4 regions of the Pseudomonas sp. McL0111 genome follow, and region 4 is predicted to be linked to each of the others. Evidence: predicted binding sites of a transcription regulator. Region 4 holds the regulator's gene; each other region holds the start of a gene.

Region 1 (7,687 bases), 3.1 Mb from region 4:
CAGGCCCCAATCTTCGTACATGCGTGCATGCAGGAAGTACTGATTGATCGCGACCAGCTCATTGGCAAGGATCTTGTTGAGATGCTGGATGACTGTAATGTCGCCTTTCATGATCGGAGTCCTGCCCTGTATTAGCTGTATATAAGGCGGAGTTTGAGCTTCGTATTTATAAGTGTCAAACCTAAGTTATTGAATAATATATGAAAATTAATCGGAATAAGAATGTTTGTGTTCCGCGTCTGAACGCTAAGCAATTGATTTTCAGGCATAAAAAAACCGGACATGAAGTCCGGTTCTTTGAAATAGGGGTCATTACGCAGCAGTAAATTCTACAGGGTAGGGGATCGCGGCCTGGGCAGTTTGCAGCTTGGTCAGGGTTTCGCGTACCACTTCCTTCGCCAGGCAGGCACATTTGCCGCATTGGCTAGCTACGCCGGTGGCCTGGCGGACTTCTTTATAGCTGCAGCAACCTTCATAGATCGCTTCGCGGATCTGTCCGTCGGTGACGCCAGTGCAGAGACAAACATACATAAGTGAGAACCGTCGCTGGTTGTGACTCAATTGCGATGGATCTTAATGTTAACGAGAATGATTGTCAAAGTGCTTTCTGTAAGCTTTGTGAAGCAATCGCGAGTGACTGACGAACGGCAGTTAATGGCCAATTGCTAAGTCGCAGAAATCCCGTGAAGTTGGCCGGCTTCGGCAAAAACCGTTGAGGACAGGCGAAAAACGCAGTGTATGATGGTCGGCCCTTGCGAAGGGGGTTCGTGTCACAGGGCTGTCGCCTCAGGGTGGCAGGCTGGCCCGGACCCTGAACTTCAAGTTTCTACACCAGGAGATATCAATGAGCGTACTCGTAGGCAAACAAGCCCCTGACTTCACCGTCCCGGCCGTACTCGGCAATGGCGAGATCGTTGACAGCTTCACCCTGTCCTCGGCCATCAAAGGCAAATACGGCCTGGTGTTCTTCTACCCACTGGACTTCACCTTCGTCTGCCCGTCCGAGCTGATCGCTCTGGACAACCGCATGGCTGACTTCAAGGCGCGTAACGTGGAAGTGGTCGCTGTGTCGATCGACTCGCACTTCACCCACAACGCATGGCGCAACACCCCAGTGAACAATGGCGGCATCGGCCAGGTGAAATACACCATGGCTGCCGACATGAAGCACGAAATCGCCAAGGCTTACGACGTTGAATCCGAAGGCGGCGTGGCTTTCCGTGGCGCGTTCCTGATCGACGACAAAGGCGTTGTCCGCTCGCAGATCATCAACGACCTGCCGCTGGGCCGTAACATGGAAGAGCTGATCCGTCTGGTCGACGCTCTGCAATTCCACGAAGAGCACGGCGAAGTTTGCCCTGCCAACTGGAAAAAAGGCGACAAAGGCATGAACGCTTCGCCAGAAGGCGTTGCTGCATACCTGACCGAGAACGCTGCTGCCCTGTAAGGCGCAACGTCGAGGCACAAAAAAACCGGCTCATGAGCCGGTTTTTTTATGCGCGGGATTTACCCGACGACCATTAATCAGTCGTCGAAGTCTTCCCAGCCACCCATCTGTTTCCAGCGATTGACGATGCCGCAGAACAGCTCGGCAGTCTTCTCGGTGTCGTAACGCGCGGAGTGCGCCTCACGGCCGTCGAAATCGATGTCAGCCGCCTGACAGGCCTTGGCCAGCACGGTCTGGCCGTAAGCCAGGCCAGCCAGCGTTGCGGTGTCGAAACTGGAGAACGGGTGAAACGGGTTGCGCTTCATGTCCAGTCGCGCAACGGCAGCATTGAGGAAGCCCAGGTCGAAGCTGCTGTTGTGGCCGACCAGAATTGCACGCTTGCAGCCGTTGGCTTTCAGCGCCTTGCGAATGCCACGGAAGATGTCGGTCAGCGCCGTTTCTTCACTGACGGCCATGCGCAACGGGTGATCAAGCTTTATCCCGGTGAACTCCAGCGCAGCCGCTTCGATGTTGGCGCCTTCGAAAGGCTCGACGCGGAAGAAGTAAGTGTGATCCGGGTAAACAAAACCCTTTTCATCCATGGCGATGGTGGTCGCAGCAATCTCCAGCAACGCATCGGTGGCCGAGTTGAAGCCACCTGTCTCTACGTCGACAACTACCGGCAGGTAGCCGCGAAAGCGTGCTGCCATCGGGTGACGGGAACCGCCGCCGCCACTTTGACCTTCCAGTTCGTCGTCGAAATGGTCTTCACTCACGCGTGTTCCTCCAGCAGGCGCCAGCGCAGTTTTTCACCGGCGCGCAGCGGGATAACGGTCAGCTCGCCAAATGGCAGGCTGGTCGGGGCGGTCCATTCTTGACGAACCAGGGTGATGCGGTCGGTGTTGGCCGGCAGGCCGTAGAAGCGAGGGCCGTTAAGGCTGGCGAACGCTTCCAGTTTGTCCAGTGCATTGCGTTGTTCGAACGCTTCGGCATACATCTCGATGGCAGCGTACGCGGTGTAGCAGCCGGCGCAGCCGCAGGCGGCTTCCTTGGCGTGCTGGGCGTGCGGTGCCGAGTCGGTGCCGAGGAAGAACTTCGCGCTGCCGCTGGTGGCGGCGTCGAGCAGGGCTTCCTGGTGCGTATTACGCTTGAGGATCGGCAGGCAGTAAAAGTGCGGCCGAATTCCGCCTACCAGCATGTGGTTGCGGTTATAGAGCAGGTGATGCGCGGTGATGGTAGCGCCAACGTTGGCCGAGGCCTCGTTGACGAACTGCACGGCATCGGCGGTGGTGATGTGTTCGAACACCACCTTGAGCGTCGGGAAACGCTCGACCACACGACGCATGTGTTCATCGATGAAGATTTTTTCGCGGTCGAACACGTCGACATCGCCACGAGTAACTTCACCGTGGATCAGCAAAGGCATCCCGACTTCAGCCATGGCTTCGATCGCAGGGAAGATCTTGTCGATGCTGGTGACGCCAGAATCCGAGTTGGTGGTCGCGCCGGCCGGGTACAGCTTGGCGGCGTGTACAAAACCGCTGGCCTTGGCTTCGCGAATTTCTTCGGGCTGGGTGCGGTCGGTGAGGTACAGCACCATCAGTGGCTCAAACTGACTGCCAGCCGGGCGGGCAGCGAGAATCCGCTGGCGATAGCCGTCGGCTTCAGCGGCGTTGCGCACCGGAGGTACCAGGTTGGGCATGATGATTGCGCGACCAAAAGTGCGCGCCACATCGGCAACGGTATTGGTCAACACGGCACCATCGCGAAGATGAATGTGCCAGTCGTCGGGACGCAGCAGGGTCAGGCGGTCGGACATGAGGGGATTCCAGGCGGGTCAAACTGAGGCGAATGCTACCGGAAAAGACTCTTGCAGGCACTCGCTATCAAGTTTTGCCGCAAGCTTCCGATATCCCGTAGGTATGCCGTAAACATAGTGTGAATCGGTCTTTGTGTTTCAGAAGCCAATGGAGCCTCCCGTGCGCCAGCGTTATTTAGCCTTGCTCAGTGTGTTTGCCAGCCTTCCCGCGATGGCGCTCACTTACCAGACTCGTCTGGAGAACATTGAGTGGACGGTCGAAGGGGACAAGTTCGAATGCCGTCTGACACAGCCGATCACTGATTTCGGCTCGGGCCAGTTCGTGCGCAAAGCAGGCGAACAGGCAACATTTCGACTCAATGCCTACAACGCCATGCTCGGAGGCGGTTCGGCGACATTGCTCGCCGCCGCCGCACCATGGCAGCCGGGCCGTGGGGACATCAATCTCGGCACGGTCCGCATCGGCAGCGGCAACGTCCTGTTCAATAGCTCGCAGGCGCAGGCTTCCAGTCTGGTCAGCGGTCTGATTGAAGGGCGCAGCCCTGTGATTCGTCGTGCTTCGGGCGATGGCCGGGTCTCGGAAGTGCGCCTGTTGCCGGTCAAATTCAGCAAGGCCTTCAACGACTATCAGACGTGTGTGGCGAAATTGCTGCCGCAGAATTTCGATCAGATCAAACAGTCGCAAATCGCCTTCCCCGGCGAGGGCATTGATCTGGACGCCGCCGCCAAGGCCAAGCTGCAAGTGATGCTCGAATACATGAAGGCCGATCCGACGGTTAACCATATCGAACTCGATGGCCACTCGGACAACAGCGGCAACCGTCTGACCAACCGCGAATTGTCACGTCGTCGCGCCTTGGCGGTGGTCGATTTCTTCAAGGCCAACGGCATTCAGGAGTCGCAGATTACCGTGCGCTTCCACGGTGAGCGCTACCCATTGGTGCCGAACACCAATGCTGCCAACCGGGCGAAGAATCGTCGAGTCAACGTGCATCTGGCGCGGGTGGCACCAGTGGCTGCTCCGGCACCGCAGGCCAGCACTCCGGCGAGCACGGCTGCAACTTCCTGACTCGCCGGTCATCGTCGCGCTCTCGAAACAATCTGTCGCTTTGTCGTCTTAAGCTGTCGCGCCTCTGTAAATTACCGCGTTTGAGCGGTAGACTCCTCGGCTTTCCGTATTACCCCGTGGAGTGATGGCATGGCGGACGTAAACAAGGTCGTTCTGGCGTATTCCGGCGGCCTGGACACTTCGGTGATCCTCAAGTGGCTGCAAGATACTTATAACTGTGAAGTGGTGACCTTCACCGCTGACCTGGGTCAGGGCGAAGAGGTCGAGCCGGCTCGCGCCAAGGCTCAGGCCATGGGCGTCAAAGAAATCTATATCGACGACCTGCGCGAAGAATTCGTGCGTGACTTCGTGTTCCCGATGTTCCGCGCCAACACCGTTTACGAAGGCGAGTACCTGCTGGGTACTTCGATCGCTCGTCCGCTGATCGCCAAACGCCTGATCGAAATCGCCAACGAAACCGGCGCTGACGCCATTTCCCACGGCGCCACCGGCAAGGGCAACGACCAGGTTCGTTTCGAACTGGGCGCTTACGCTCTGAAGCCTGGTGTGAAAGTGATTGCTCCATGGCGCGAGTGGGACCTGCTGTCCCGCGAGAAGCTGATGGACTACGCCGAGAAGCACGCGATCCCGATCGAGCGTCACGGCAAGAAAAAATCCCCGTACTCGATGGATGCCAACCTGCTGCACATCTCCTATGAAGGCGGCGTGCTGGAAGACACCTGGACCGAGCACGAAGAAGACATGTGGAAGTGGACCGTCTCCCCGGAGAACGCTCCTGACAAGCCGCAGTACCTGGAACTGACCTACCGCAACGGCGACATCGTTGCACTGGACGGCGTTGAAATGACCCCGGCCACCGTGCTGGCGACGCTGAACAAGATCGGTGGTGAACACGGTATCGGCCGTCTCGACATCGTCGAAAACCGTTACGTCGGCATGAAATCCCGTGGTTGCTACGAAACCCCGGGCGGCACCATCATGCTGCGCGCTCACCGCGCCATCGAATCGATCACGCTGGATCGCGAAGTCGCTCACCTCAAAGACGAGTTGATGCCGAAGTACGCCAGCCTGATCTACACCGGTTACTGGTGGAGCCCTGAGCGTCTGATGCTGCAACAGATGATCGATGCGTCCCAGGCCCACGTGAACGGCGTTGTTCGCCTGAAACTGTACAAGGGCAACGTGATTGTGACCGGTCGCAAGTCTGACGAATCGTTGTTCGACGCCAACATCGCGACCTTCGAAGAAGACGGCGGCGCTTACAACCAGGCCGACGCGGCGGGCTTCATCAAGCTCAACGCGCTGCGCATGCGCATTGCTGCCAACAAGGGCCGCAAGCTGTTCTGAGTCCACCAGGCCCGGAATGAAATGGCGGCGTTGTCTTGCGACAACGCCGCCATCTTTGAAAATGTTTCCTGCCTGAGTTCAAGGCTGCGCTCTTCCGGTAAATCCCGCCACTTTTTTGATCGTCCACATCATTTGGCTGATCTGCGCCTCACCCTCCCTTCAGTACCGTAGTTGCTTGCGTGCATACGTTGTAGGCAATAACCAGCGGCACACCACTATTTTTCTTCGTCTGTTTTTGATCACCAAACGTGATGTGCCTGAGTAAAGCGTGAGACACCGGATCTGTAAGAAATATGATCACCTTGTACGATTGCTTGGTAAGTCGAGGGACGCTCTCCTGCAAATGCTCGAATTCGCCCAGGCTATTCATCCGACGCACATCAATCATACGCAGAGTGCCCAGGGGTTTGGGTAACTGAACATTGTGCTCCGTCCAGGGCGTCGAGTCCGCCGGCCGCTGATCTGCGTCAAGAGGCTTTTCGCCAGCGGTCGAATGTATATGGCTCCCCGTATGCAGTGGCTCTTCAAATGTCTTTAAAAAGCTGTCGTCCTTTTCGAAATCCGAAGGTGCATAAAGAGAGCGATAGTTAAAGTTGAGAGTTATAAAAAATAACAGTATCAAGTAAAACGGAAAACTCATAAGGAACCAAATATAAATTTCGCGCTCACTATTATCAAGGAAGGGCAGGGAAATAGCGGCGGAGGACTCGGAGATAAAAGCAAATATTGCGATTACGGTCATTGGGTTGGCGATTTTTTTTCTGATTTTTAGCATGTCTGTTACTCATTTAGTTTTATTTCTCGTTGTTGTGATTAAGGTTTTTTAAGCTTTAAGTGATGTTGTAGGCGTGTTTTTTATATGAAAAAAAACAATTTGGGTAGAAGTATCTTGTTTCAGTCGTTTAGTGTTTTGGTCGGTGTGTTGATGTATTAAGTATTGCATGAGGCTAGGGTTGTTTTGTGTGGGCGAGCGATTGGTCTTTGAGTTTTCAGACGCGATAAATTGATTTTCGTGCTCCCCTTCAAGGCTTCTGCCTGTCAGTCTGATTTCAGGCGTCTGAATTCTGGAAGTAACAGCTGTCAAGGCATAAGTATCTGGAAGTGATATTGAGGTCATTCGCGTAGATGTGCGTGTTCGTTTTTTGTAGGAATAGTCTTCAATTGTTGTAGGGGATGTCTTTCGCTATGAGTGCAATGAATCTCTCTTGTGCAATGTCGTAAATGACTAGGATATTGTGCGTGCTCTAAAAAATCGAACAGCGAAACTGGACTTGCCCATGAATAAAGTGCTGATCGTGGATGATCACCCCGTCATTCGTCTCGCGGTGCGTATGCTGATGGAACGTCATGGCTACGAAGTAATTGCGGAAACGGACAATGGCGTAGATGCATTGCAACTTGCGCGCGAACAAATGCCGGACATTGTCATACTGGATATTGGAATACCGAAACTTGACGGTCTTGAAGTTATCGCCCGACTGACGTCCACTGCGATGCCATTGAAAGTTTTGGTATTGACCTCTCAGGCACCGGGGCATTTTTCCATGCGCTGCATGCAATCAGGTGCGGCGGGATATGTGTGTAAACAGCAAGATCTGACTGAGTTGCTCAGTGCGATCAAGGCGGTCTTGTCCGGTTACAGTTATTTTCCAAATCAGGCCCTGCATACCGTGCGCACCAGTCTGGGGAACGCCAGTGAGGCTGATATGGTCGATCGTCTTTCAGGGAGGGAGATGATGGTTTTACAACAGTTGGCAAGGGGCAAGACCAACAAGGAAATTGCCGATGGGATGTTCCTCAGCAATAAGACGGTCAGTACTTACAAGACTCGGTTGTTGCTGAAACTCAATGCTCGCTCATTGGTGGATTTGATCGAGTTGGCGCAGCGCAATGGGCTCGTCTGACCCGTCCGGTCAGCGATGGGAGCACGGGCAGGCCGATGTCAGCTTTCGCCAGAAAGTAAAAAGCCTCCGTTCAGGGAGGCTTTCAGGTGTCATAGATCAAAATCGTAATCGGCCAACTGCTT
Region 2 (7,687 bases), 1.7 Mb from region 4:
CCAATGCCCGTAACGCTGATAATGCTTGCGCGCGTTGGCCATGTGCTTGGCACTGACCGGAAACCAGCGTCGATCCTGAAATTGCTCAAGCCGGCGCCCCAGCCACCAGTTGACCACTGAACCCAGCACATTGCCCAGCGTCGCCACGGCCAGCAGGCCCCATAGCCAATAACGGTCGCTGAGCAGCAACCCCACCAGTAGCGCTTCAGATTGCAGCGGCAACAGCGTCGCCGCACCGAATGCGGCGAAGAACAGCCCTAAATAAGCCACCGCCATCAGTGGGCCGGGTAATCCGCCACCACGACATCAGCACCATTCTTTGTCAGGCCGATCACTTGATAAGCGTCGCTCATGCCGTCCATTTCCATTCCCGGCGAACCGATCGGCATCCCTGGCGCGGCAACGCCCAGCAGGTCGTCGCGTTTGCTCAGCGCCAACACCTGGTCGGCGGGTACATGGCCTTCGACGAATTTGCCGTTGATGATCCCGGTATGGCACGACGCCAGACGCGGTGGTACGCCATGTTGTTGCTTGAAGCTGCTCATGTCGGCTTCGACGTGATCTTCGACCTTGAAGCCGTTGGCTTCCAGGTGGCTGATCCACTTCTTGCAGCAACCGCAATTGGCGTCACGGTGCACTTCAATCGGGATCAGATCGGCGGCCTGGGCCAGGGAAGAGATGAACAGGGCGCTCAGGGCGGCCAGTCGCAGGGAGGTTCGCATGATGGATTCTCGACAAGGATGACGGTCAAAAAGGAAAGCATTTTGACCGGATTATCCTGCACGGCATCAACGGAGTGTTTCAAGTTGATACAAGGCAAGTCGGCAGGATGATCGTCGATCCAGCCTGACAGCCCACTGAGTACGAGATTACAAATCTGTCAGATTCAGAACCCAAACCTCTGTGGCGAGGGAGCTTGCTCCCGCTCGGCTGCGAAGCAGTCGTTCAGGATTGCCCGATTTATCTGCCGAGACAGATGGCAGATTTTGGGGCTGCTTCGCAACCCAGCGGGAGCAAGCTCCCTCGCCACAATGTTCAATTGGCAATTTAGCGGACTTTGAAGCGGCCCATGATCGCGCTGACGCGGCTGTTGGCTTCGAGCAACTGCCGGGTGTTGAGTTCGCTGGCGTGACCGCTTTGTACCAGTTCTTCAACCATATGACGGATCTGCACCATGCTGCGGTTGATCTCTTCGGTCACCGCGCTTTGCTGCTCGGCGGCGGTGGCGATCTGAGTGCTGAGGCTATTGATGTGACTGACCGAACCGGCCATTTCATCCAGACCCGAGTTGACCCGTGCGGTAGCGTCGGCAGCTGACTGGCAACTGGCCTGAGTGTTTTCCATGGCGGCAACCGAAGAACTCACACCTTGAGTCAGACGAGCCAGCATTTCGTTGATTTCCGAAGTGCTGGCTTGAGTGCGGGCGGCGAGGGCGCGCACTTCGTCGGCCACCACTGCAAAGCCGCGACCTTGTTCACCGGCACGCGCAGCCTCGATGGCGGCGTTGAGCGCCAGCAGGTTGGTCTGGCCGGCAATCGCGCCGATCACCCCGAGAATCTCGGTAATGCGCTGGGCGTCCTGTTGCATGCTTTCGACTTTGTGGGTGGCGCTGGCCACCTCGTCGATCAGTGCGATTACGCTGCTGGAGGCTTCACCAACGACCACGCGGGAACGATCGGCGTTTTCGTTGGCGCGCTGGGTGAACGCAGCGGTTTCGGCGGCATTTTGCGCGACGCTTTCAGCGGTGGAACTCATTTCGGTGATGGCCGTCACGGTCTGATCGGTTTCCGAAGCGTGACGCAGCAGGATCTGGCTGGTGTGCGCCGAGGTGCGTTGCAGACCGTCGAGACTCGAGGCCATGGCGCCGGTGGCTTGAGTGACTTCGCCGATCATGTTTTGCAGGTATGTAATAAAGGCGTTGATCGAGTGACCGATGGCACCGAGTTCATCTTCGGCACGGATAGTGATACGCCGAGTCAGATCGGCATCGCCACTGGACAGCAAATCAATGTTGGCTTTCAGGGCTTTCATGCGCTGAACCAACTGACGGATCGCATAGACCTGCAACAGCACCAGCAGAATGACCAGCGGAATCTGCAACAGGCTCAAGGTGCTGAGCACATCATCACGCTGGGCAGTGAGCATCTTGGTCGGCAGGGCAGTGGCAAGGAACCACGGCGTGCCTTCGATTGGACGCATGAAGAAGGTGCTGGCTTCACCGTTGTTGTCGAACTCGACGCGCTGCGCTTGATCGCGGTTTTGCAGGCCGGTTTTAACCTGGCTGGCAAAGGTCGAACTTGAGGCGAGATCGCTGATGTTCTTCAACACGATCGGGCCGCTGATGCGTGAGCTGTTGCTAATGATCTTGCCATCGGCTTCAACGATCAGCATTTCAGCGTTGAGGTCTTTTTCCTTGCGTGCCACCAGATCATTGAAGAAACCGAGGGTCACGTCGATGGTCGATACGCCCCAGGACACGCCATTCTTCTGGATGGCCATGGCGCAGTTGGTACGTGGCTCGGCGCTCGCGTCATCTTTATAGGCTGCAGCCCAGGCGCACTGGCCGCGCGGGGTCTGCATGCCGCCCTTGTACCAGCTCTGATCGTAGTAGTTGGGCGCTGCGTCGCTGTTCCAGAAGGTGTTGACCGCCAGTTTGCCCGAGGCATCGCGATGCCAGAAGGTGCTGAACTTGTTGCGTCCCGCCTCACGCTGACCGGGCAGGGGCCAGATACCGCCACCGAACACTTTCAACTCGCCGTACTGATCGACCAGACCCGGCAACACCGTGTCGATGGCCGCGCTGTCGAGCAGCGGAATGGTCTGGGTGATGCTGCGTTGTTGCGCCTGAACCTTGTTCAGCTCGCCCTGAATCTGCTCGGCGACTTCAGCGATGCGGTTGAGCACCACCTGTTCTTCGGTATGACGCAGTTTGGGTGCAACGAGTTGGCTGATACCGACCACGGTCAATACCGATAGCAGCAGGATAAACAGAACCAGAAACAGCGTGTAGCGAGCCTGAATGGTGCGGAATGCGGGCATGGAAACCGGTCCTTGTGCTGCGTTTTTATTGTGGGGGCGAGGAGAAAAGGCGCGGGGGCATGTCAGCGTATCGTCGGTGAATGAGGAAGCTTTAGGTACTTTCGTCCAGGAAACTCCGATATCGACCGATGGCAGGTATCAGATCTGATACAAGGACACCGGCCAGCTCGATCGTTAGAACAAAAAAACTATGGCTAAGGACTTTCAAAAGAGCGGCGGGCCAGCATTTACAGTGCTCTTGGCATTTGTATCGAGAATGTATAAGAATTGTAAAGAAAGGCATTTATAGTTTTGGTGCCACCAGTTCGCCGGTAGATACTCGCGGCATTCGAGTCTTTCAAAAGGACGTTTTCATGGTCATCTCACAGGGAGTCCTCTCATGACTATCGGCTATACCGGTACCTGGCAGGCCAAGGCTGGTGTTCTGGTACGCAATACGGGCGCGAAAAAACAAGTCGCTCAGAGCGTCAAGGTCCAGCAGATGCTCACCATGGTCGGCAACGATCCGAACGCGCTGAACACTGCCGAGATGGATAAACAGAACCTGCGCAAGCAGATCAAGGGCTTCGACCCTACGAACGTCACGGCAAAACAACTGGGTAATCTGAGTTCGTTTCTGCGTGGCCGAGGGCTGATCTCCGAGGTGACCTCGATCAGCCTGTTCAATGCCGGTGACAAGTTTGACCGTTTCGGCGTGCAGGACCCTGACGCCAAGTTCGATGCATTGGCGTATTTTGCGACTCAGCTGGATGCCATCCAGACCAATGGCCTGAACGGCAATTTCTACGGCAAGGCGCTGATCCCCGAGTATAAAAAAGCCATCTATGTGCTTCAGAACCTGAAGACGTATGGCGAAGGCAACGCGGCAAAACCAGTGGACGCCGGCGTCAAAGCCAAGGCGTAAGCTCGATGCCTGGCCCGTTCAACTCTGGACGGGCCTCGATTATTTTCACCCCTCAAACAGACCCGCCTGCTGTTGCGCGCGGTCATGCAAGCGCTGCATGTGTGGGCAATGCAATGTCAGTTTGCGCGCCCCATATCCTCGGTGAAACAGCGCCAGCCATCCCTCACTCCGGTCATCCGGGGCAACTCCAGTGAATGCAAAACCCAGCGTCGAGAGCTGCTGCATGGCGTCGGTAAAGCCCTTCGCCAGTCTCAGCCTGAGCGATATCAACCAATGCGCCGGGAGTTGCCGCAATTGATCAAGCAAGCTGGCGTCCAGCTCTTTGATGCGGATGTCATAACGGCCTGATGATTCATCGAAATGCACGCTCGGGCCTTTCCAGGGGGATTGGGTTTCCTGCGTGCTGAATACCGCGCTCAAGTGCAGCATGAGCTCGCGACAGTCCTCGGGCCAGACCAGCGCGGGGAGAGGGCGCGGATAGCCATCGATCGGCTGGAAACCGAGCACGAGGGTTTCCCGGTTCAGTTCGCCAAATGGCGAGGCCACATAGTCAGGCAACAAACCGGTACTGTGAAACCCCAGAGTGCTCGCCATGCGTTGGGTGTAAGGATGTTGCGTTACCTGTTTGATGGTAACGCTGTGGCAATCGAGTGCTTGTGCATGAATCAGTAGTTTCTGACCCAGGCGCGTTGCAATGTTCTGTCCGCGGGTGTCTGGATCAACCACGCTCAACGCCAGCTCTGCCGTTCGTGTCCCTTTGGAAGCACTGCGGCTGAGCTCGCGAAACAAGGTCGCGTGCCCACGTATTTGTTCGTTGTCCACGGCCAACAGTGAATGCCAGCGACCTTCTTTGTGGTTCTGGCTGAACATGCACGGCAGATACACGTGAGGTTGAGCGTAATGATCTCCGTAGATCCTGCGGAACAGCGAGCTCACGGCCGAGGCGTCACTGACGCGATAGCGTCGCAGCGTCAGGTTATCCATCATGTCTGCCTCTGGGGCAAACAATCATATTCGCGCAGATCCGCCACCCGTTGACGTTTACCGGAGCGCGGATGGCAGGCGAGGTCATCGCCCGTGCAACCGGTTACGTGTAGCTCAAGCAGATGATCGGTAGTCAGTTGTTCGATCATTGGGTAACGCTCGATCAATGCGCTCTTGAGCAAATCACTGGCATCGTCGCTGTCTCTCAATTCGGCGGCCGGAACCCACTTGAGGGTCAGCAGATCTTTCTGTCCGCGCTGCTCGATGACCAGTTGCCAGTCATCGCTGGCGACGCGGCGTTGCACGATTTCGCCTATATCGAAGATCTGCAAGGTCAATATGCTCACCCGAACGCGCTGACTGTTCATGCTGCGGCCCATCAGCGCAAACTTGCGCCGGGGAGTTGCGCCGGGTTCGCGCCAGCAGGCGAGGTCGCCCACCGGATAGCGGATCAACGGCATTAGCTGACGGGTGAGGTTGGTCATTACCAGCAGTCCGTTGCGACCGCATTCTTCAATCACCTCGCCCGTCAGCTCGTCGATGATTTCCAGCACGCTGTGGTGTTCAAGCATGCGGTGTTCACCCAAGGCGCAATCGCGCTCACTGGTGCCGATTAAACCGGCGTCGACGCTCGCGTAGCCGATGGAGGCAATCCGCGCATTGGGGAATACCCGTGTGAGCACCTGCAGTTGCGCTGGGAACAGGCTTTCACCGCCGTAGAGCAAGGTCTGCACGCCTTCAAGCGTCAGTGACCTTTGCTCCATCCATGCGGAAAATTTCAGCAAGTGCGCCGGTACGCCGGCCAGCACATTGATCCGAAAGGCATGGATGGAATCGGCCAGCACGCTGGAATCCACATCTCCGGTGAACGGGAACTCGGTGACTCCCACTTTTACATGCGCAAGCGAGTCGTGGGTGAACATGAAGCTGGCATAAAGATCACCGACGAAGAACAGATTGGCGACCCGATCACCCTCGTTCAGCTGTGCGGTGAGATGAGTGCCAAAGTCGCTTACCAGTGTTTGCCACTCGTCACGGGTGTATATCGACAGCTTGCCGGAACCGGTTGTCCCGCCGGTTCTGAAGACCAATGCGCTGCCAATGGCGGATGTCAGCACTGGCCACTGCTCAAGCTGCTGACTCCCTTGCCAATATTGTGCAGGGTCTGCCAGAGGAAGGTCGGCCAGTGTGTTCACGCCCTCCGGGATTTCCCGAAAGTGTTCCTTGTAGTAGTTCGAGTGCTGTCGGGCGAAGCCGATCAGGCTGTTCAAATCAACGGTCGTGTTCATTCTGTCGTTCTTATAAAAAATGGCTGTATCGAGTGCGATCAATGCTCTTGGCGGCGCATATCGATCAATAACGGCGTCTTGCCGCTGTGTTTGTTGCGAGAGAATGCTTCGATTGCGCAGGTTTCAACTTCTACCGCCAGCAACCCGGTCTCGACCAATGTGCTCAGCGTCGAGTAGCCCGACAGCCGTTGATGGACATCCGCCGCTTGCCGTTCGCTGCGAATCCGCATGCGCTCCAGTCCATCAGGTGCGTGGTCAAGAATCAGCTGAAACCGGGTTTGCAGCTGTTGCGCCAGCTCCGCCAGAGAAATGAAGTCAGTGCCGATGCGGATCAGCTTGCCGTGGCGCTGAAGCAGTTCGAAGCGTGGCGACCCAAGACCGCATGCGCATGCCCCCAGTACCCAGCGTCCGCTGTCGCCCACGTCGTAGCGCCGGACGGATTGCCCCTGACGCGCCAGCGAGGTAATCAACAGGCGACCGACTTCACCGTTCTGTAACGGTTGATCATGATCAAAATCAACGATTTCCAGTTGCTGGATGTCGCTCATCAAATGAAAGATGCCATCCGCCGTTGCGTGACAGGCATGTCCAAGCGGACCGGCATCGACGCTGCCGTAAATGGCTGAGCGAATGAGCTTCACGCCGCAGCTTTCGAGCAATTGGCGACAGGACTCACTGATGTGTTCGCCGCCGAGAAACACTTTGCGGATGCCGCCGTAGGCCCGCAGGCGCTGCTGTTCGTCGATAAACAAGCGATGCAGGGTACTTGGCATGCCGATCAACACGCTGACCTGCTGCTCGACGATCAGTTGCACGATTTCGCTGTAGTCCTCATCGGTCGGCGCGCCCATCGGCAGATGCGTGACGCCGAGTAGTTCCAGCACCTTGGCAAAACTGAAAAATCCGCCGTATAACCCGCCACTGAAGAACAGGTTCATGACTCTGTCACCCCCCGGGTCGATGCCGGCGGCCAGCAGACCGTCGGCAGTTGCGCGCATCTGGCGCTGGAAATCCACGTAGCTGAACCCTGACAACGCGGGTACGCCGCTGCTGCCACCAGAGCGGAAATACAACTGTGTTACCGGGTTGAATGGCTGCGAAACGAAGGCTTCTTTGCTCATGATCGGCGCGTCGATCAACGTTGCCAGCGCGGGCTGACGGTCGAGCGTGGCGTGGGTCGCCAGCACCGATGGTGCCAGGCTGACCGACACTCGCCGGCTTAGACGTTGCAGGGCGTAGACGCCATCATGGGGTTCGCCGTCGTAGCCGTCATGGATGGCGTTGATTGGCGCCAGTCGCGTGACTCCAGCCGCGATAAGTGTCTGCGACAGTTCTGCAATCTCTGCTTCGGGACACAGCAAGGCGCAGCTTTGCAAGACGTTACGCCAAGGTAACAACGTGCGGGTGACAAGGGCGCGCGGCAGTGGTTTGAGCATCAGGCTGCGAAACAGCGGCGAGGGTTCGAACTGCT
Region 3 (7,687 bases), 1.2 Mb from region 4:
CGATTGCCGGGCCATTGATGGGCGCGGTGGCGTTGAATCTGGGGTATTCGTGGATATTCTTCTGTGCCGCGTTGCTGTCGGTTACGGGGCTGGGATTAACCCTGCTGCTCAAACGCCGGGCGATGGCTTAAAAGATTGACACAAAACCTGTGGGAGCGGGCCTGCTCGCGATAGCGGTCTGTCATTCAACAAAGATTGTGAATGTGGAACCGTCATCGCGAGCAGGCTCGCTCCCACAGGGTTTTGTAGCGACTTGAAGATTATTGATCGGCGGTCTGCATGCCTGCACGCGTCGGCTTGCCCAGCGCATGGGAGAAGAACCGTCCCGCTTCGGAGATCAAGTTGCGATGGATGTCTTCCCGATCCACACCATCAGCATCGGTACACAGCGCCGGCATCGCGCGGATCTGTTCCTCGTTGCACGGTGCCATGAACACAAAGTGCCCTGCCCCAGCCAATAATTTGAAGTCCGGTGCGGTCGGCAGCTTGCGCGCCAGTGCCGCAGCGTTTTTGTCGAAGGCCACCAACTTGTCGCCATCACCGCTATACAGCAGCACTGGCACATGTACATCGGCCAAAGTGTGGCGGCCGAACTTCAAGCTCAGCGGCGCCATCAGTAACAAGGCATGCACACGCGGGTCGGCAACGGGTTGCAAGTCGTCGCGGTCGACGATCAACTCGCCCTGAGTGTTACAGGCGTCGCGGTCGTCGGGACGTTCCTGGCAATAGCGGCGCAGGCGATCCAGATCCGGTTGCGCACCCGAGAGGATCAACGCCGTCTCACCGCCCGCCGAATAGCCGATCACGCCGACCTGATCGGCATTCACAAAAGGTGAAAGCATGCGGTCGCCGAGCGTCGCGGTGATCGCTTCGGAAATCTGGATTGGCCGTCCATAAAGATTGCTCAGCGTACCGAGGCGGCTGTGGTCTTTGGAGTTGTCGCCGGGATGGATCACCGCGACCACCACAAAGCCCTTGCGAGCCAGTGAAGTGGCGAGATCGTGCAGCGCCAAAGGCGTGCCGGTGTTGCCGTGGGAGAGCATCAGCATCGGAAAGCGGCCGATGGCGACTTTGGTGTCTTCGCCAGCGGCAACCGTGTAGCCCTCAAGCAGGCTGGAGTGCTCGCGGTCGCTGGAGGGATAGAACGCAATGGCACGCATCGGTTGCAGATCCAGCGGATCGAGGAACGTCATCTCGTGATAGCCGACGCTCCAGACAGGGTGCTGCCCTGGAGCGGCGTGCACTGAATTCAGGCTGCCGAGCAGGCAAATCAGTAACGTTGCACAAAGACGCATCATGGGATGCTCCACCCTGGTGTTACTCAATCGAATGATCCTTTGTGTTCCGACGCCCGAAACCCCGTGGTTCGGTGATCCGGCGCGGCGGTGCACTCAGACGTTGATCGTTTGACTGCATAACCCGGGCCAGATTATGCAACAGTCAGAAACAAAAAACTCCGCATCTGGCCCTTGCGGAACCAGAATACAGAGTTTTTTGAGGTGTTACCTGAACGAGAGCTGGTCTTTACGCAAGTCTTACGCTGCGGCGAACAGTTCTTCGCTGATGCGGGTGTGCGCGGCGCCCATGGCGTTGTTGCGCACTTCGTCACCGTAAGCCAGACCTTCGGCGCGAACGATTTCGATATCGGTGATGCCGAGGAAGCCCAATACCAGCTTCAGATACTCTTCATGGGCGATACCGCTCGCTTGACCGGCGTGGATGCCACCGGAAGTGGACACGATCACCACTTTTTTGCCACCGCACAGTCCTTCTGGACCGGCTTCGGTGTAACGGAAAGTCTGGCCGGCAACGGCAACGCGGTCGATCCACGCCTTGAGTTGGGTCGGTACGGTGAAGTTGTACATCGGTGCGGCGATCACCACGGCGTCGGCGGCGATGAACTCGGCCAGGGTCGAAGCGCTCAGCTCGGCTTCGTGCTGTTGCGCGGCGTTGCGCAGCTCAGCGGTGGTGCCGGCGGCAACCAGAGTGGTAGACGAGAAGTGGCTGATGGCGTCAGCGGCCAGGTCGCGGTAAGTCACGACGGCGGTTGGTTCGGCCACTTGCCAGGCTTTGACGACTTCGCTGCTCAACTGACGGGAAGCCGAGTTGTCGCCCAGAATGCTCGAATCGATGTGCAGTAGTTTCATTTGGAATCTCCTGGAAAGAATCGCCGGTGGCGACGGAATGGAGACAATCCTACCTACGAAACCAATAGCTGATTAGTCGCCGACAATGCGATAGTTCGTCCCACTGATAGAACAACGGTTGATTCCATGCAAGATCTCAACGATCTCTACTATTTCGCCAAAGTGGTCGAGGCCGGCGGATTCGCCGCTGCCGGCCGCTTGCTGGGCATTCCCAAGTCACGCTTGTCTCGGCGTATCGCCGAACTGGAAGAGCGCCTCGGCGCACGCCTGCTGCAACGCACCACTCGCCAATTGAAACTGACGGCGGTCGGCGAACGTTATCTACGTCACTGCCAAGCCATGCTGCTCGAAGCGGAAATGGCCGACGAAGCAGTCGCCAGTATGTCGAGCGAGCCGCGAGGCCGCCTGCGGGTGTCATGCCCGACCGGGCTGGCCCATGAAATGCTGCCGTGGGTCATCAGCGAGTTTCTCGGCAAATTTCCGCAGGTGCAGCTAGAGATGGTGCTGGTCAATCGGCGGGTGGATCTGGTCGCTGAAGGTTTCGACGTCGCCCTGCGTGTGCGTGAACTGGGAGATGAAGATCCATTACTGGTGACTCGGCGCCTGCGTCAGGCGCAAATGGTCGTGGTGGCGAGCCCGGCGTTCATGCAGGGCCAATCCATAAGCCATCCGCAGGATCTGAAAAATTTCCCGGTATTGGGTGCGCTGGAACCTGATCGTCTGGTGCATCTGCGCTTGCTGGATCAACAGGGCGAAAGCTTCGAACTGAGCATGGAAGCGCGGCTGGGCATCGACGACTTTATCGTGCGCAAGGCCTGCGTGCTGGCCGGTCAGGGCTTCACCCTGCTACCGATGATGTATTGCGAAGCGGAACTGGCGAACGGCACGCTGGTGCAATTGCTCCCGGAGTGGTCGCTGCCCGGTGGCTGGCTGCAAGCGGTGTATCCGCATCGACGCGGTGTGATGCCGGCGGTGCGCGCCTGGATCGATCATCTGGTCGAATCGTTCAATGCCTGTGGGGAGCGGCTGTTATGAAAAAGGGAAAAATCAACGAAGCGGAAGTCGCCGAATTTTGCCTGGGATTGCCCGGGGCCCGGGAAGATTACAAATGGGGTGGCGTTCGGGTGTTTTCGATTGCCGGCAACAAGATGTTTGCCTTGCAGGGACTGCGCGGGGACTCGCTGGCGTTCAAGGTCGACAAGGACCTGTTTCTCGGGCATTGCGACCGTCCCGGCATTCATCCGGCGCCGTATCTGGCCCGGGCGCAATGGATCATCATGCACCCGCCCTACCCGCTGGGCGCCGAGGAGTTGCAGGGTTTGCTACAGCGCTCGCATCAACTGGTGGTCAGCAAACTCCCCAAGAAAACCCAGATCGGCCTGCTGCTCTAAATCCCCGCAGGAGCTGCGGCACGCTGCGATTTTTTGAATTTGGCTTTTAAAAAACAAGATCAAAAGATCGCAGCGTTCCGCAGCTCCTACAAGGGGTGTTTTAGAACAGGGTCAGCAGGTTCGAGCCGAGGAATAGCTGGTCGATCCAGAACACTTGATGCAAACCCAGAACAGGATCTGATACGAAACCTTGCGCGTCTTGTGCCGGAATACCTGCTGGGCAATCAGCGCACCGGGCCAGCCGCCGGCCAGTTCCACCGCGTGCAGGACGTTCTCCGGCGTACGCCAGGCATCGGCGCGGGCCTTGCGCTTGTCGGCCCAATATAGAAAGAACGCCAGCACGCTGACGATGCCGTAAGCCGACAGCGGCACCAGCGAGATCCCGCGCAGCCACATCGACAGCGAACCGGACAAGGGCAACGCACAGACCAGTACCAACACCAGCAACTTGAGTTTCAGATGCTGAATGTTGCCGCCAGACGGGCGTCCATCAGGGCGACGTGCGCGGGAGTCACTCATGGTTTGGCCGCCGACCAGTCAACCCAGCCGAACTGCCACGTCGCCAGGATCACCAGACCAAAGACAATCCGGTACCAGGCAAACGCTGCGTAACTGTGGCTGGCGATGAACTTGAGCAAGCCACGCACGGCGATCATCGCGAAGATAAATGCCGTGACGAAGCCGATGGCGAACACCGGGAAGTCCGCAGGGACGAAAATGTGCCGGTATTTATAGCCCGAGTACACCGCTGCACCGACCATGGTAGGCATGGCCAGGAAGAACGAGAACTCGGTCGCGGTCTTGCGCGACAGGCCGAACAGCAGCCCGCCAATGATCGTCGAGCCGGAACGCGAAGTACCGGGGATCATTGCCAGGCACTGAGCGAAGCCGACTTTCAGCGCATCCTTCCAGGTGATCTCGTCAACTGTTTCGGCATGCACTTCATGCTGCCGACGCTCGGCCCACAACATGATCACGCCACCCACCACCAGTGCCGTGGCCACGACAATCGGGTTGAACAGGTATTGGTGAATCAGATCGGCAAAAATCACTCCCAATACCACCGCTGGCAAAAACGCGATCAGCAGATTGGCGGTGAAGCGCCGCGCACTTGGCTGGGTCGGCAGGCCAATGACCACGTCAAGAATCTTGCGACGAAACTCCCAGACCACCGCGAGAATCGCGCCGAGCTGGATGATGATGTTGAACGCCATGGCCCGCTCGCCACCAAACCCGAGCAAGTCGGCAACAATGATCTGGTGTCCGGTACTGGAAATGGGCAAAAACTCCGTAAGCCCTTCTACAACTCCTAGAATCACTGCCTGCAAGGCGGTCCAAAGATCCATCAATCCCCCAAAGAGCGATGCGCACCGGCATGCCCCGATAGTATTTTTTAGCGTTCACGGCGATCAATGTAGCTGACATTCCGCGCGCACAGGATCTACACGAAACAGTCAAAATTCCGTGAAATATCAACTTGGATTCAGGTTTTCACGCGCGGGGCCGAAATCCTATCAGACAAGCCGTAATAGCGCTGCCGCGTTCTACGACTTGCGTCGCGTATGCCCGACCAGCGAAACGTGGTTGGATGCTGGCGATGATTTATTACAAGAAAAAGAATCCGGAGTGACAGCGTTATGAACAGCTTGCGCAGTGTGTCGATTAGCCGACGCTTGTGGCTCATCTTGATTGTGGCGGTGGTCATGTTGTTGACCTTGGGCGTGTTGATGCTCAAGCAGATCCACGACGATCTCTACCACGCCAAGGCCCAGAAAACCCAGCATGTGGTGCAGACTGCCAGCGGCCTGCTGACCTATTACCATGACCTGGAAACTGCGGGAACATTGAGCAAAGAGGCAGCGCAGAAACAGGCCCTGACCGCCATTCGCGGCTTGCGCTATGACCAGAGCGATTACTTCTGGATCAACGACCTCACGCCCGTGATGGTCATGCACCCGACCAATCCCAAGCTTGAGGGCCAGAACCTCTCGGCGATTCGTGACCCGGACGGTTTCGCGGTGTTCAACGAGATGGTTGCCATCGCCAAGGCCACGGGCGCCGGCATGGTCGATTACCGCTGGCCGAAACCCGGCGCAAGCGAGCCGGTGGCGAAGACTTCCTACGTCAAACTGTTCGAGCCATGGGGCTGGGTGCTCGGTTCGGGCGTCTATATAGACGACGTGCAGAACGAGTTTCAGGGCCAAGTGATCAAGGCTTCGGTGATCGGCCTGGTGATTGCCGTGATCATGGCGTTGCTGGTGATTCTGATTGCCCGCAGCATCGTGCGCCCGTTGCAGGAAAGCGTGAACGCCATGGCCAATATCGCCAGCGGCGAAAGCGATCTGACCCGCAGCCTCGACACCCATGGTCAGGATGAAGTTACGCAACTGGCTCATCACTTCAACGCCTTCACTGCAAAATTGCGCCGGGTCATCGGCGAGTTGCAGGTATCGGCCAGCGCGCTCGGTCAGTCGTCCAGCGAACTGGGTAACGATGCCGCCCAGGCGCAACTGCGCAGCCAGCAGCAATCGCAGCAAATGGAACTGGTGGCCACCGCAATCAACGAGGTGACCTACGGCGTGCAGGACGTGGCGAAAAACGCTGAACACGCTGCCAACGAAATGCGTGATGCCGAAGCGCAGGCACAACAGGGCCAGATCAATATCGACGGCAGCCTGCAACAGATCGACAAACTCTCCGGCACCATCGATCAGGCTGTGGAAGTGATTCGCACCCTGGCCTCTGAAAGCACGCAGATCGGCAGCGTGCTGGAAGTGATCCGCTCAATTGCCGAGCAGACCAACCTGCTTGCGCTCAATGCCGCCATCGAGGCGGCGCGTGCCGGTGAACAGGGTCGTGGTTTTGCTGTGGTGGCTGATGAAGTGCGCTTGCTTGCGCAACGCACACAGAAGTCGACAGCAGAGATCCAGTCGATGATCGAGCGCCTGCAAAATCATTCCGAGGCCGCAGTGAAGGTCATCGGCGACAGCAGCAAGGCTTCGCAACTGACCATCGAACAGGCCGGGCTGGCCGGTGCCAGCCTGAATGCCATTGGCCAGGCGTTGCGTAATCTCAACGGGCTAAATGCCTCGATTGCCAGCGCCACGTTGCAACAGGCGCATGTGGTCGAGGACATCAACCAGAACGTCACCCAGGCAGCGGGCCTGTCGCACAGCACCGCGATTGCTGCCGAACAGTCGAGCGCGGCGAGCGTGCGCCTTGGCCAACTGAGCGAACAACTGAACGGCCTGCTTCGCCAGTTCCGCGTTTAACCGTAAATTCCCGGAAGCGGGCTTGCCCGCGATCCGATTGCTCAGCAAGCGGCTATTAAAGCGCTTGCTTTGGAATCAGCGCGCCCGGCACCTGAATCACTTGACTCGCCAACCGATGCCCCGCCTCTGCCGCCTGCTCCGGGCTGCCACCGAGCAATCGACTCGCCAGATACGCCGCGCTGAACGAATCCCCCGCCGCCGTGGTATCCACGACTTTCTCGACCTTCTGCGCCGGCACTTCGAATGTCTCGCCGTCACACCGAATCAAACAAGCCTCGGCCCCGCGCTTGAGCACCACTTCCGGCGTGCCGATCTGCGCATAGGCGTCGAACACCGCCGCATCATCGGCAAACTGAAACAGCGCCTGCTCGTCATCGACGGTCAACAGTGCCAGATCAACATGCGGCAACACGCTGCGATAGGCCGCCCGCGCCTCTTCCACTGAAGCCCACAGGCGAGGCCGATAATTGTTGTCGAAGACGATTCGCGCATCGCGCTGACGGGCTTCGATCAGGGTCTGGATGAGTCTTTCACGTCCTTTTGCACCCAGTACCGCCAGGGTAATTCCGCTGAAATACAAAACGTCGTAGTCCGGAAGTGCCGCCAGAATCGGCTCGGCCGCAGGCGTGGTAAAGCAGTCGCGCACTGCGGCTTCGTTGCGCCAATACAGAAAGCGTCGTTCGCCGGCGGCATCGGTTTGAATGCAGTACAAGCCTGGCAAGCGGCCCGGCAGGCGCTGCACCAGATCCAGGCCAATGCCTTCGTCGGCCCAGATGCGGCACATGGCGTCGCTGAAGCTGTCGTCGCCCAGCGCGGTGACGTAATCGACCTGCGCCTGCTCGCCCATGGCGCGGGACAGATAGACCGCCGTGTTGAG
Region 4 (7,687 bases):
TCGGCCAGTGCCTCGACAAGGTTTTTGTCGAGGTCGGTTTCTTCGCCGACCAGTTCCAGGTTGATTTCTTTCTTGAGCTGACGCGCCAGATCGCGAACCAGACGCGGGAAGCGCCCGAAGACCTTCTTGATCGGCTGCATCCGGGTCTTCATCACCGCGGTTTGCAGGTCAGCAGTTACCACGTCGAGGTTCGACACGGCTTTCTGCATGGCTTCGTCGCCGCTGTTCAGACCCAGGCGCACCAAACGGTTACGCACCAGTACCAGCTCGCCGACCATGTTCATGATTTCGTCGAGACGCGCGGTATCGACGCGCACGGTGGTCTCGGCTTCGCTCGCCGGTTTTTCCGGTGGCGGAGTGGCTGGCGCGCGGGCCGGAGCCGGTGCAGCAGCGGCGGCCGGTTTTGGCGCTTCGGCTTTCGGCTCAGGCTTGGCAGCAGGCTTCGGTGCCGCAGCGACCGGAGCTTTGGCAACAGGCGTGGCGACGCTCGAAGCGCTGCCGGCAGTGGCGGCGCCAACTTCGGTGAACTTGCCTTTGCCGTGCAATTCGTCGAGCAGCGATTCGAATTCGTGATCGCTGATCAAATCGCTGCCGGCAGCGGCGGCGGTCGGTGCAGCTGCCGCAGGGGCCGAAGCAATCGCCGACTCCAGTGCATCAACGGCAAAGTTACCCTTGCCATGCAATTGATCGAGCAGCGCTTCGAATTCGTCGTCGGTAATGTCGGAGCTGTCGCCCGCCGCCGGAGCAGCAGGTTTTGCCGCCGCTGGCGTCACTGCGTCAGCCGCGAATTGACCTTTGCCGTGCAACTGATCGAGCAACGACTCGAACTCGGCGTCAGTGATTTCATCGCTGGCCGCGTCAGTCGCGGTCGGCGCAGGTGCAGCGGCAGCCGCCGGGGCTTCTGCTTGAGCCTTGACGGCGTTCAGCGAATCCAGCAACTGTTCGAATTCGTTATCGGTGATGTCGCCCGAATCGCCTTCGGCGACCAGGTCTTCGATCATCTCGGCAACCGGCGAAGCCTGGGCTTCGTCAGCTGACTGCGGCTCGGCCAGACGTGCCAGCGCAGCCAGCAGTTCCGGCGTGGCAGCAGTGATCGGGCTGCGTTCGCGAACTTCGGTGAACATGCCGTTCACCGCATCCAGCGCTTCGAGCACAACGTCCATCAGTTCTGCATCAACGCGACGCTCACCCTTGCGCAGGATGTCGAACACGTTTTCGGCGATGTGACAGCACTCCACCAGCTCATTGAGCTGAAGGAAGCCGGCGCCCCCTTTTACAGTGTGGAAACCGCGAAAAATTGCGTTGAGCAGATCCGCGTCATCCGGTCGGCTTTCCAGCTCGACCAGTTGCTCGGACAGTTGCTCAAGAATCTCGCCGGCCTCAACCAGGAAATCCTGAAGGATCTCTTCATCGGCGCCGAAGCTCATTAATGGGGTGCTCCTACAGGTCTAAAAACCCAAAAAACCTAAAAATCCAAAACTCTAGAATCCAAGGCTGGATAACAAATCGTCCACATCGTCCTGACCGGACACAACGTCTTCTCGTTTATCGGCATGAATCTGCGGACCTTCACCCTGCGAGAGATGTTTTTGTGGATCTTTTTCAGCAAGCATCGCTTCACGGTCGTGTTCGATGCCCGCAAAGCGGTCAACCTGACTGGCCATGAGGACGAGTTTGAGCAGATTGCTTTCAACTTCGGTGACCAGTTGGGTCACGCGCTTGATCACCTGACCGGTGAGGTCCTGGTAATCCTGAGCCAGCAGGATGTCGTTCAGATTGCTCGACACCGCACGCCCGCCTTCGGTGCTGCGTGTCAGAAAACCGTCGACCCGCCGCGCCAGCTCGCGGAACTCTTCAGCCCCGACTTCGCGACGCATGAAACGTCCCCAATCGGTGCTCAACGCCTGGGCTTCATCAGCCAGGCCGTTGACGACCGGTGTGGCGCTCTCCACCAGATCCATGGTGCGGTTGGCGGCGGCTTCGGTCAGCTTGACCACATACCCCAGACGCTCGGTGGCGTCAGTGATCTGCGAGACTTCCTCGGCTTGCGGCATATTCGGGTCAATCTGAAAATTGACGATCGCGCTATGCAGCTCGCGAGTGAGCTTGCCGACTTCCTGATACAGGCCACGGTCACGGGTCTGATTGAGCTCATGGATCAGTTGCACCGCGTCGCCGAACCTGCCTTTTTCAAGGCTTTCGACCAGCTCGACCGCGTGTTTTTTCAGGGTCGATTCAAAATCGCCCTGTGAAGATTCTTTGTGGTCCATAGATCCCCCCGTGGCGCAGTTTCTCAACCGATGCGTTCGAAAATCTTCTCGATTTTGTCTTTCAACGCCTGGGCCGTGAAGGGTTTGACCACATAGCCGTTTACACCGGCCTGGGCCGCTTCGATGATCTGTTCGCGCTTGGCTTCAGCGGTCACCATCAGCACTGGCAGGTGCTTGAGTTTTTCATCGGCGCGCACGTGGCGCAGCAGGTCGATACCGGTCATGCCGGGCATGTTCCAGTCTGTTACCAGAAAGTCGATGCTGCCGCTGTTGAGAACCGGAATGGCAGTGATGCCATCGTCAGCTTCAACGGTGTTGGTGAACCCAAGGTCACGCAACAGGTTTTTAATGATCCGCCGCATCGTTGAGAAGTCATCAACGATGAGGATTTTCATGTTCTTGTCCAATTCGACCTCCAAGCAGTCTTAAACGCGTCCAGCACCTGGACGCGCCATTTCAATCATTCCGGCAAAACACTCGATGACTGTCTGGAGCACAACAGATCGAGACCGGTGCCGTTCATCACCGCACCAGCCTCGTTCGCAGTGTCCCCACACTGCCTTCAGCGCGCTCGCCACTCCCCCAAACGCCCCCGCAAACGGGCCGCGCACTGGCTGTGTAACTGGCTGACCCGCGATTCACTGACGCCAAGGACTTCACCGATCTCCTTGAGGTTCAGCTCTTCGTCGTAGTACAGCGCCAACACCAGTCGCTCACGCTCCGGCAAATTGGCAATCGCGTCCGCCAGCGCTGCCTGGAAGCGTTCATCTTCCAGATCGCGTGACGGCTCTAGATGAGCACTGGCGCCATCCTCGTGCAGCCCTTCATGTTCGCCGTCCTGTAACAGATCGTCGAAACTGAACAGCCGGCTGCCCAGCGTGTCATTCAAAATCCCGTAGTAATCGTCGAGACTCAATTGGAGTTCGGCCGCAACTTCGTGATCTTTAGCATCACGGCCGGTTTTAGCTTCAATCGAGCGAATTGCGTCGCTGACCATACGGGTATTGCGGTGAACCGAACGTGGTGCCCAGTCCCCTTTGCGTACTTCATCGAGCATGGCGCCGCGGATTCGAATGCCCGCGTACGTTTCGAAACTGGCGCCTTTGCTGGCGTCGTATTTGGTCGAGACTTCGAGCAGGCCGATCATCCCGGCCTGAATCAGGTCTTCAACCTGCACACTCGCCGGCAAACGCGCCAGCAAGTGATAGGCGATGCGTTTGACCAGTGGCGCGTAACGCTCGATCAACTCGTACTGCGCGTCACGCGCCGACTTTTTGTAGTAATTCATACCGCTTGCGGTCATAGCACGGGCCCTGCCGTTTGCTGCACGAGGCGCTCGACAAAAAACTCAAGGTGGCCACGCGGGTTAGCGGGCAGCGGCCAGGTATCGACCTTCTGTGCGATCGCCTTGAACGCCAGCGCGCACTTGGAACGCGGGAAGGCTTCATAGACCGCACGCTGCTTCTGCACTGCCTTGCGCACGCTTTCGTCGTAAGGCACCGCGCCGACGTATTGTAGGGCGACGTCGAGGAAGCGATCCGTGACCTTGGTCAACTTGGCGAACAGGTTGCGGCCTTCTTGCGGGCTCTGCGCCATGTTGGCCAGCACGCGGAAGCGGTTCATGCCGTAATCGCGGTTCAGCAGTTTGATCAGTGCGTAGGCGTCGGTGATCGAGGTCGGCTCGTCGCAGACCACCAGCAACACTTCCTGCGCAGCGCGAACAAAACTGACTACCGAGTCACCAATACCCGCAGCGGTGTCGATCACCAGTACGTCGAGGTTGTCGCCGATGTCGCTGAACGCCTGAATCAGGCCGGCATGTTGCGCCGGGCTCAGGTGAACCATGCTCTGTGTGCCGGAAGCGGCCGGCACGATACGAATCCCGCCGGGGCCTTGCAACAATACGTCGCGCAGCTCGCAGCGGCCTTCGATGACGTCGGCCAAGGTGCGTTTCGGGGTTAGCCCCAACAGAACGTCGACGTTCGCCAGTCCCAGATCGGCGTCCAGCAGCATGACCCGACGGCCAAGCTCTGCCAGAGCCAGAGACAAGTTCACTGACACGTTAGTCTTGCCGACGCCACCTTTGCCGCCGGTCACCGCGATCACCTGTACGGGATGCATGCTGCCCATGTTATTTCTTTACCTTGTCTTGCATAGACGGAGGCCACATTACTGGCTGCGCGTTCACAAACGGAACAATGCATGGCAGACCATCGATGTAGGTACAAAAACTGTTCATGAATACCTCAGCCTACCTGCTTGGTCGGGCTGTGATAAATATCAGCGAACATGTCGGCCATGGCTTCTTCGCTGGGTTCTTCCTGCATTTGCACGCTGACAGCACGGCTGACCAGTTGATGACGGCGCGGCAGATGCAAATCATCTGGAATACGCGGGCCATCGGTCAGGTACGCAACCGGCAGTTCATGGCTGATCGCCAGGCTCAACACTTCGCCGAGACTTGCCGTTTCATCCAGTTTAGTCAGGATGCACCCGGCGAGCCCGCAACGCTTGTAACTGTGATAAGCGGCGGTTAGAACCTGTTTCTGGCTGGTGGTTGCCAAGACCAGATAATTTTTTGAACGGATGCCGCGACCGGCCAGACTTTCCAGCTGCATGCGCAGTGCCGGATCGCTGGCTTGCAGGCCGGCGGTATCGATCAGCACCACGCGTTTGCGCAGCAGCGGATCGAGCGCCTGTACCAGCGACTGGCCCGGATCAACGTGGGTTACCGATACGTTGAGGATTCGGCCCAGCGTCTTCAGTTGTTCCTGAGCGCCGATGCGGAAGCTGTCCATGCTCACCAGCGCGACATTCTGCGCGCCGTACTTGAGCACATAACGCGCGGCGAGTTTGGCCAGCGTGGTGGTCTTGCCCATGCCGGCAGGGCCGACCATGGCAATCACGCCGCCCTCTTCCAGTGGCTCGACTTCCGGAACGGCGATCATCCGCGCCAGGTGCGCAAGCAACATGCGCCACGCCTGACGAGGCTCGTCAATATCAGTGATCATCGCCAGCAGGTCACGCGACAACGGGCCGGACAGACCGATGCGTTGCAGGCGACGATACAGATTGGCCTGCGCCGGGCGGTTGCCCTGCATCTGATTCCAGGCCAGCGTACCGAGCTGGACTTCCATCAGTTCACGCAGGCTGTTGAGTTCGAAACGCATCGAGTCGAACGCACGCGGATCGACACCACCAGCGGCAGATGCCGGCGCCGGAGCCGGACGCGCTGGCGCGGCGTAAGTCGGTTCGGTCAATGGCTCGGCAGCGGTCAGCGGCAGGCCGGCCGTCAATGGCAGCCCGGCGAACAACTGGCGATTGGTATTGCCGTCGGCTTCGCCACGCATGCTCAGTTCGGCCTGGGCAGTGACGATGCGCGACTGCGTCTTGCGCAGCTCGTCTTCGAGTTCCATGTTCGGAACCCGAGGGGCCAGCGCCGACAACTTGTAATCGAGTGCCGCGGTCAGCTCGACACCGCCGGCAATGCGGCGGTTGCCAATGATGGCGGCATCAGCGCCCAGCTCATCACGAACCAGCTTCATGGCCTGACGCATATCGGCGGCGAAAAAACGCTTAACTTGCATGAACCACTACCTCAGCCGTTGGGCCCTACTGTCGCAACGATCGTCACTTGCTTGTTGTCCGGTATTTCCTGATAAGCCAATACGTGCAGCCCGGGGACTGCCAGTCGACCAAAGCGCGAGAGCATCGCGCGAATCGGGCCGGCTACCAACAGGATGACCGGTTGACCTTGCATTTCCTGACGCTGCGCCGCTTCGATGAGCGAACGCTGCAGCTTCTCGGCCATGCTTGGCTCCAGCAGAACGCCCTCTTCCGAGCCTTGTCCTGCCTTCTGCAGACTATTGAGCAATATTTGTTCCAACCTTGGCTCCAAGGTGATCACAGGCAGCTCGGACTCAGTGCCTACAATGCTTTGGACGATGGCGCGAGATACGCCGACGCGTACTGCGGCCACCAATGCGGCGGTATCTTGACTCTTGCTGGCATTGTTGGCGATGGCTTCGGCAATACTGCGTATGTCGCGTACTGGCACATGTTCGGCGAGCAACGCTTGCAGAACTTTGAGCAGTTGCGACAGCGAGACCACACCCGGCACCAGCTCTTCTGCCAGTTTCGGCGAGCTTTTGGCCAGCAATTGCATGAGTTGCTGCACTTCTTCGTGGCCGATCAGCTCACTGGAGTGCTTGTACAGAATCTGGTTCAAGTGGGTCGCGACCACGGTGCTGGCGTCCACTACGGTGTATCCGAGCGACTGTGCCTGCGCGCGCTGGCTGACTTCGATCCACACCGCCTCCAGACCAAAAGCCGGATCTTTGGCGGTAATGCCGTTGAGCGTGCCGTAGACCTGCCCCGGGTTGATCGCCAGCTCGCGATCCGGATAGATCTCCGCTTCGGCCAGGATCACCCCCATCAGCGTGAGGCGGTAAGCACTCGGCGCGAGGTCGAGGTTGTCACGAATGTGCACAGTCGGCATCAGGAAGCCCAGATCCTGCGAGAGCTTCTTGCGCACGCCCTTGATCCGCGCGAGCAACTGACCACCCTGATTACGATCCACCAACGGGATCAGGCGATAGCCGACTTCGAGGCCGATCATGTCGATTGGCGTCACGTCATCCCAGCCCAGCTCTTTGGTTTCCATGGCGCGGGCCGGCGATGGCAGCAATTCCTGCTGACGCTTGACCTCTTCCAGCGCGACGACCTTGGCAACGTTCTGCTTTTTCCAGAACAAGTAGGCGCCACCGGCAGCCAGTGCAGCCATGCTCAAGAACGAGAAGTGCGGCATGCCCGGCACCAGGCCCATGACCGCCATCAAACCGGCCGCCACCGCCAGCGCTTTCGGCGAGGCGAACATCTGGCGGTTGATCTGTTTGCCCATGTCTTCCGAACCGGAAGCACGGGTCACCATGATCGCTGCCGCTGTAGATAACAACAGTGATGGCAATTGCGCCACCAAACCGTCACCGATGGTCAGCAAGGCGTAAACCCGACCGGCATCGCCGAAGCTCATGTTGTGCTGGAAGATACCGACGGCCATGCCGCCGATCAGGTTGATGAACAGAATCAGCAGGCCGGCGATGGCATCACCGCGCACGAACTTGCTGGCACCGTCCATCGAACCGTAGAACTCAGCCTCTTGGGCGACTTCCGAACGGCGCGACTTGGCCTGGTTCTGGTCGATCAGACCGGCGTTGAGGTCGGCGTCGATCGCCATTTGTTTGCCGGGCATCGCATCGAGGGTGAAACGCGCGCTCACCTCGGAAATCCGTCCGGCACCCTTGGTTACCACGACGAAGTTGATGATCATCAGGATCGCGAAGACCACGATACCGACCACGTAGTTACCGCCGATCACCACCTCACCGAAGGCCTGGATCACCTTACCGGCAGCGGCG

Evidence for each region. The regulator FliA, encoded in region 4, starts transcription of late flagellar genes. The targets are predictions, from matches to a motif close to CTAAAGTTTNNNNNNNNNNNGCCGNTAA.
Region 1: the regulator FliA is predicted to act here: its motif matches at 3,312-3,339, upstream of ACTWLJ_RS13160 (flagellar protein MotY).
Region 2: the regulator FliA is predicted to act here: its motif matches at 3,107-3,134, upstream of ACTWLJ_RS20315 (methyl-accepting chemotaxis protein).
Region 3: the regulator FliA is predicted to act here: its motif matches at 5,021-5,048, upstream of ACTWLJ_RS22425 (methyl-accepting chemotaxis protein).

The regions. Positions count from the first base shown of each region.
Region 1 is NZ_CP199585.1:2,874,235-2,881,921, forward strand. Features, by position in the region: gene bfr (bacterioferritin) at 1-111, opposite strand, end outside; gene ACTWLJ_RS13140 (bacterioferritin-associated ferredoxin) at 313-531, opposite strand; gene ACTWLJ_RS13145 (peroxiredoxin) at 845-1,447, shown strand; gene rnt (ribonuclease T) at 1,525-2,202, opposite strand; gene pyrC (dihydroorotase) at 2,199-3,245, opposite strand; gene ACTWLJ_RS13160 (flagellar protein MotY) at 3,406-4,314, shown strand; gene ACTWLJ_RS13165 (argininosuccinate synthase) at 4,444-5,661, shown strand; gene ACTWLJ_RS13170 (hypothetical protein) at 5,810-6,436, opposite strand; gene ACTWLJ_RS13175 (response regulator) at 6,939-7,565, shown strand; gene ACTWLJ_RS13180 (PA3496 family putative envelope integrity protein) at 7,655-7,687, opposite strand, start outside.
Region 2 is NZ_CP199585.1:4,453,972-4,461,658, forward strand. Features, by position in the region: gene ACTWLJ_RS20305 (YqaA family protein) at 1-276, opposite strand, end outside; gene ACTWLJ_RS20310 (DUF411 domain-containing protein) at 276-722, opposite strand; gene ACTWLJ_RS20315 (methyl-accepting chemotaxis protein) at 1,048-3,039, opposite strand; gene ACTWLJ_RS20320 (hypothetical protein) at 3,419-3,943, shown strand; gene ACTWLJ_RS20325 (GNAT family N-acetyltransferase) at 3,989-4,927, opposite strand; gene ACTWLJ_RS20330 (phenylacetate--CoA ligase family protein) at 4,927-6,216, opposite strand; gene ACTWLJ_RS20335 (acyl-CoA reductase) at 6,255-7,687, opposite strand, start outside.
Region 3 is NZ_CP199585.1:4,934,597-4,942,283, forward strand. Features, by position in the region: gene ACTWLJ_RS22390 (MFS transporter) at 1-131, shown strand, start outside; gene ACTWLJ_RS22395 (alpha/beta hydrolase family protein) at 261-1,298, opposite strand; gene ACTWLJ_RS22400 (FMN-dependent NADH-azoreductase) at 1,536-2,147, opposite strand; gene ACTWLJ_RS22405 (LysR substrate-binding domain-containing protein) at 2,274-3,182, shown strand; gene ACTWLJ_RS22410 (MmcQ/YjbR family DNA-binding protein) at 3,179-3,538, shown strand; partial or broken gene ACTWLJ_RS22415 (DUF1294 domain-containing protein) at 3,639-4,057, opposite strand; gene ACTWLJ_RS22420 (undecaprenyl-diphosphate phosphatase) at 4,054-4,884, opposite strand; gene ACTWLJ_RS22425 (methyl-accepting chemotaxis protein) at 5,176-6,810, shown strand; gene ACTWLJ_RS22430 (sugar kinase) at 6,866-7,687, opposite strand, start outside.
Region 4 is NZ_CP199585.1:6,179,186-6,186,872, forward strand. Features, by position in the region: gene ACTWLJ_RS27860 (chemotaxis protein CheA) at 1-1,427, opposite strand, end outside; gene ACTWLJ_RS27865 (protein phosphatase CheZ) at 1,482-2,270, opposite strand; gene ACTWLJ_RS27870 (chemotaxis response regulator CheY) at 2,294-2,665, opposite strand; gene fliA (RNA polymerase sigma factor FliA) at 2,833-3,573, opposite strand; gene fleN (flagellar synthesis regulator FleN) at 3,570-4,400, opposite strand; gene flhF (flagellar biosynthesis protein FlhF) at 4,517-5,857, opposite strand; gene flhA (flagellar biosynthesis protein FlhA) at 5,869-7,687, opposite strand, start outside.